2 regions of the Ignatzschineria larvae DSM 13226 genome follow, and region 1 is predicted to be linked to the other one. Evidence: riboswitches for the same ligand, from Rfam matches in the RefSeq annotation. Region 1 holds a riboswitch; the other holds the start of a gene.

Region 1 (3,216 bases):
TTCAAAATTAATGGGTCATATTGTTGATAGTTATAGCAATATTGTCACGCTAAAGCTCTTTTCCCATAGTGATAAAAATGAAGAAGATGCTCGGAAAATGATGCGTGAACAGACGGATGCGGCGCTCTATTCTACAAAATTATCAACGGGAATGGATTTCTCGCTCACGATGATTAATACCCTCTTAATTGTAGCAACCGTAGTTCTATCACTCTATCTTTGGGGTGCTTCCTTAATTTCAGCCGGTGCCATTGCATTTACCATAAGTTTGGTGGTGAGAATCAATACGATGTCCACTTGGGTAATGCGAGTCGTAAGCCACATCTTTGAAGATATTGGGAGTGTTCAAGATGGAATCAGAGTGATTGCACAATCAAGAGAAGTGATGGATCAACCGAATGCCGGCACTATTGATACGGTAGAGGGGGAGATTGAATTTAAGTCAGTGAATTTCAGTTATCATCCTGCGAAACCCATTTATACAGATTTCAATCTTCATATTCGTGCCGGGGAAAAGATCGGTTTAGTAGGACCTTCAGGAGCCGGAAAGACGACTTTAACGCAGATTTTGCTTCGCTTGTATGATATTCAACAGGGGGAAATTCTGATTGATGGCGTGAATATTCGTACCCTGACGCAAGATAGTTTACGAGCGCAAATCGGAGTGGTTACTCAAGAACCCACGCTTTTTCATCGTTCAATCCGCGATAATCTACTTTATGGAAATGTTGATGCGACAGATGAGATGCTCTTTGAGGCCTTAAAGCAGACAAAAGCCGATCAATTTGTGAGAGAATTGGTGGATCAATATGGTCATCGAGGATTAGATGCTTTAGTGGGGGAAAGCGGGGTGAAACTCTCCGGCGGACAACGTCAACGCATTGCCATTGCCCGAGTTTTACTCAAAAATGCACCAATCTTAATTTTAGATGAAGCTACCTCAGCCCTCGATTCAGAATCAGAAGCGGTCATTCAAGAGAATCTTGAGCTTTTAATGGCCGGGAAAACGGTGATAGCGATCGCACATCGTCTTTCTACCATTGCCAAAATGGATCGATTAATCGTGATGGATCAAGGGGAAATTGTCGAAATGGGAACACACGAAGCATTAATTAGTGCTGATGGCCTGTATGCACAATTTTGGCGACAACAAGCTTCTAATCCGATGAGTGATAAAGATAAAAAATTGGATAAATAGCATTTATGTCTCTTTGAAAATTTCTCGAATAATAGAGTCTAATAAAGAGATAAAAGGAATATCAATTATCGCTAAAAGAAAATAATTATTTGACTTCTAAAATCCTTTAGGTGTATTATCCATGCACAAATTGCAGGTACCTCGTTAGGTGAGGCTCCTGTACGGAGATAGGCTACTGCCCAGAAACGTCCAAAGACGCCAACGGGTTTAACAGAGATCATCGAATTAAGGTGATCTATAACGTAGCTAGCGACTAGAGAAATCATTGAATATATTATCCATAATGGAATATTCATGTAACTATTTCCTTATGCCGTACAGTGCTAAAGCTCAATGAAAGAGGAAATCAGTAATTTCACTGATAATCATCGATATTTTGGCAAATAGCCAAGATGTTCTTGTGGTAGTTTCAAAATGATTATCCATTCAAATGGTATTAATAGAAACTGTAAAAGCAGATTTTGAGCGTAATAGATTAGAATGGGGAATGATTTTAAGAAGCGAGCAGGGCACATAGTCATTAATCTATGAGCCTACTTCTGGCGTATAGTCTATACGCTACCACAGGATTATTAAGTGTGATATTGATTTGTTATGCACTCTAGTGAATTGATTGGATTTCAAGAGCGCACCTTTTTCATAAGAAGGGTGCGCTTTTTGTTTGTTTCAATTTTTCAATTCACTTTGCCAAGGAGAGCAATATGAGCATCGTACAAGATAAAATCATTCTCTCAAAAGAATCTGCCATAAAAGCGGGCCCCCAAACATCGGCTACAGAATGGATTAATCTTATTTCTCCCTCTGTGGCTGAATTGAGTCGTGTTCTTAAAAAATACCATTTGCCGGAAGATACACTGCAGCGGGCTCGAGGTCATTTGAATCAATTAGAAGATGATACTATTTTATTAAAAATTGATATTCCTCGGAAAAATTTACCTCGCTCTAAAGTGCCATATCAAATATCACATCTAACGCTTTTAGTGAAAGAGGATACGGTTATTACGATCGCAGACCAAGACTCATTTCTCTTTACCTACTTAGAACACGAGCATTTAGTGACTTGGGCAGAGAAAGATCCGACTGATTTTGTCTATCGAATCTTAGATATGACAACAACAATGTTTATCAATTTAACTGAAAATTTAATTCAGGAAATTAACGTATTAGAGACTAATCTCAAACGGGAATTTAATAATAAATCGGTCTATAAACTAATTGATAACAATAAAAGTCTACTCTACTTTGCAAAAGCACTGAATAGAAACATTAAGCTTCTCAAATCTCTAGCTCAGAAGAGTATATTAAAAGCGGACTATGAACAGGATTTAGCGCTTCAAGATTTGATCACTAAAACAGAACAAGCTGAGAGTGTTGCAACGATTCATCAAGCAAACTTACGGAACTTAATGGATGCTTATTCTGCATTGATCGAGAATAATCTCAGTCTCTCAGTGCAATATTTAACAATCTTGGTAACGGTTGCAACGGTACCGATGGCTATTGGTGGCATTTATGGAATGAATATTCCATTGCCTTGGCAAGAATCACCGTATGCGTTAACAGGATTAGCGGTGATTGCCGGCATTATTATCGTGGGGGCTTTAGCATTCTTCAGATCGAAGAAGATGATTTAAAGGGATTCAGTGTAATCAGAGCCATACCAATAAAACGCTATCCATAAAATATTCCATAAATTTTATAAATTTCATAATGAATTTTGTCTATGTTGCAGTGATAACACATAGCACTGTAAAGACCTTGTTTGCGCATGATAAAGAGCAAAATTCAGTTAAGTTAGAAAGGATTGTCCTATGTTAAAAGTATATAAAAGCCTCGCATTAGGGGAACTTCAAGAAGAAGCACGTTTTAAAAGCAATACATTAATTGTCTTAACTGACCCAGATTCAGAGAAAATCAAGCAAGTTGCCTCGCAATTCAAGTTGCCAGAGAAATTCTTTACTGATTCCCTCGATCCCCAGGAGCATCCTCGTTTAGAGCGGGATAGTAATGGTTTATTG
Region 2 (3,216 bases), 1.1 Mb from region 1:
TAAGAGGCCCCATATCAGACACCGTTGCCCTAATCGGGTGTCCTTTTTCGGCAAATACATCCCAAAAAGTAACAGGATTATCATGAGGATCCCAATCAGTATACCCCGTTGCATCTAATCTCTCTTGCAATTTGGGGTTAATGGTACCTGCAGCAGCAATTCCAGAGAGATCCCCTTTAACATCCGCCATAAAGACAGGGACGCCAATTTTAGAAAAACTCTCTGCTAATTTTTGCAACGTGACCGTCTTTCCCGTCCCTGTGGCACCTGTAATTAAACCATGGCGGTTTGCTAAATTCGATAATAAATTAAGCTCTTGATGATCTGCAGTTTTGCCGATTAAGAGCGGATAACCATTACTCATAAGGATCTCCTTGTGCGATATGTCTAAATCTAATTTCTAAATTCTAAATTTAATTTCTACATTGAATTTCTATAACTTATTCTATGACCGTAATTTGCCATTGATAAACAAAGGAAAATTGTACTAAATAAAGCGTAAATAAGGGATGATTTACTGTATTTAATAATAAATTTTAATTATTTCTTGAAAGTTTCACTCAATAGTTCGTTTTGAATAATACTTTGAATAAAAAAATCGGGTACCTACAGAGATTCAATAGAAAAAGAATGATAAAAAATATTTTTCTTTAAAAAACAGTATATTAAATTTTTTACCCCTATAAAATTTATAGTAATACTAATTAACTCTTGATAATAAATCTTTTATAGGTGATAATGCGCCCTCAAATTATTTTGTGTTAATAAGATGTACGATCATATGATAATCGCTTATTAACTATCCTCGTTAGGTGAGGCTCCTATATGGAGGCAAGCTACTGCCCAGAAACGTCGAGAGACACCAACGGGTCAGCAGAAACTGTCGAGCTAAGGCAGTATCTAATGTAGCCGAAAGTATCATTTTTGATCTATTTATAGATTAGATCATGACTCACTTTCATGCCATATAGTGCTAAAGCTGTACGAAAGAGGAGAGATCGCCAGCAAAGCCGATCGCTTTGTGGCATAAAACACCCTCCTCACACTGTGGTTGGGTGTTTTTTTCGATCTCAAAAATAGACTGATCATCTATTCGCTCTTTGCTCATGGATACCTGCGTTGGCTGAGGCGCCCAGCTACGCTTAACAAAATATAATTTATGCAAATAAAAGATAGGAGTTAAGCTAATGGTACAAGACCGCAATCAAAAATTTGGCATCGAGACCGCGGGGTCAATGATGTCAGATGACTTCATCACTCTCCCTATGAGAGATACCGTTGATCAAACCATCGATTATCTTCGTAAAACACTCTATCAACGGGAAGATATTCATTACATCTATGTCTTAAATGACGATAAATTATTGGCCGGCGTAATCGCTATTCGGGAGCTTTTAGCTGCGAAAGGGGACGCAACACTCCAAGAGATCATGAAGACTAAGATCAAAACCTTATCTCCTGATATCGACCAAGAACAGGTTGCACAGCTATTCCAAGAAACTGAGCTAGTGACGATTCCTGTCGTAGATTACTCTCAACACCTCCTCGGTGTTATCCATATGGATCAAATGCTTGATGTTATGGAACAAGAGGGTACGGAAGATATCTATCGTATGGCTTCGATCAAAAGTGATGATTTCGATAGTCAAAACATCCTCACTGCGACGATCGGCCTTCTCTACCGTAAACGGGTTGCTTGGTTGATTATTCTCGTCTTTATGAATATCTTTTCAGGTGCCGGAATTGCCACATTTGAAGAGTTGATTGAGAGTAATGTTGCCCTTGTCTTCTTCTTGCCACTGCTCGTCGATAGTGGCGGTAATGCCGGTGCTCAGTCTGCAACACTTGTGATTCGTGCAATGGCATTAGGGGAAGTACGCATGAAAGACTGGTTTAAGATGATCAGTAAAGAGATCCTTGTATCAGGCCTACTGGGATTTACGATGGCGCTTGCGGTTTCCCTCATCGGTATCTACCGCGGTGGCCCTGAAATTGCCTTTGTGGTAGCCTTAACAATGGTGGGTGTTGTTATGATCGGTAGCTTAATCGGCCTTTCACTTCCATTTATCTTCAGTAAATTAAAAATGGACCCTGCAACAGCAAGTGGACCGCTTATCACCTCTATTTGTGATATTGTCGGTGTCTTTATCTACTTCGGTATTGCAAGTGCATTTATGACTTTAAGCTAATACTTATACTAAACAGTAATCAGTTTAACCTCTATCAAATACTACCTGAAAAGGTAACCCTTATTTTTACTCAATGAATATATATCGTGTTCTCCATAAGAAGCGCAATCTTTACCAAACGTCTCTTCTTCACGATCATTGGGTAAAAATCGTAGGTAATATCAAGATTCTCATATAGCCTACCAGCTATGACATATTTGATGAATGCGCTATTACTTACACCTTTTTAGTCCTAGGCATTCATAACAATAACCATAAGCCGATAATATTTTTTACAGTAGTATTTTTTACTGCAATATGTAAAATCCCAAAGCTCAACACTTTGGGATTTTTTTATTCTTAATTCATAAAAGCTCAGCCATAAAAGCATCAAAAGGTAAAACACTCTCTTTAGTGAGGATCTTATGATGCTATCACTCTTACATCTTATGAGATTTTTGCGCCGGGCTTTAACTCACCTAATGACGTTAAAAGTGCTAATGATTCATCTTTAGAGGCCGATAAAATCATTCCCTCGCTTACACCAAAACGCATCTTACGGGGCGCTAAATTCGCCACAACCACCACATAAGTTCCAACTAGAGCCGCAGGATCCTCATAGAACTTACGAATCCCTGAGAAAATTGTCCGAGGACGCGCTTCCCCTAAATCCACTTGGAAAGTAAGTAATTTATCGGAGCCCTCTAGGAAATCACACTCTAGGACCTTCCCTAAACGCAGATCGACTTTCGCAAAATCATCGATTGTAATATAGTCCCCGGCTGCTTGAGCGCCTTTCTCTTGAGTTGATTTCTCTTTATCTGCTTTAACTTTATCGGATTTCGCAGACTGCGCACTGTCTTTACGCTCTGTACTCAATGCTTCTTTATTCGCTTCGATTAAAAGATCGAGATCTTTACGATTTAAACGTGTCATCAAATGAGTATAGGGCTCCACTTGATGCCCAACTTTCAATCCTTGCTCTAAATCAGCATAAGAGAGCGGTGCAATATTGAGGAAAGATTCTACGCGCGCAGCCACTACAGGA

Evidence for each region. A riboswitch is a leader RNA that binds a small molecule or an ion and turns the genes downstream of it on or off. The one in region 1 is predicted to bind magnesium.
Region 2: another riboswitch for magnesium. It lies ahead of mgtE (magnesium transporter); the one in region 1 lies ahead of WMO13_RS04770 (magnesium transporter CorA family protein).

What each region holds. Positions count from the first base shown of each region.
Region 1 covers NZ_CP150637.1:1,131,016-1,134,231, forward strand. Annotated here, with positions in the region: gene WMO13_RS04765 (ABC transporter ATP-binding protein) at 1-1,198, shown strand, start outside; M-box (ykoK) riboswitch at 1,332-1,547, shown strand; gene WMO13_RS04770 (magnesium transporter CorA family protein) at 1,900-2,832, shown strand; gene WMO13_RS04775 (magnesium transporter CorA family protein) at 3,010-3,216, shown strand, end outside.
Region 2 covers NZ_CP150637.1:2,189,681-2,192,896, forward strand. Annotated here, with positions in the region: gene WMO13_RS09040 (helicase HerA-like domain-containing protein) at 1-364, opposite strand, end outside; M-box (ykoK) riboswitch at 798-999, shown strand; gene mgtE (magnesium transporter) at 1,188-2,189, shown strand; gene metG (methionine--tRNA ligase) at 2,616-3,216, opposite strand, start outside.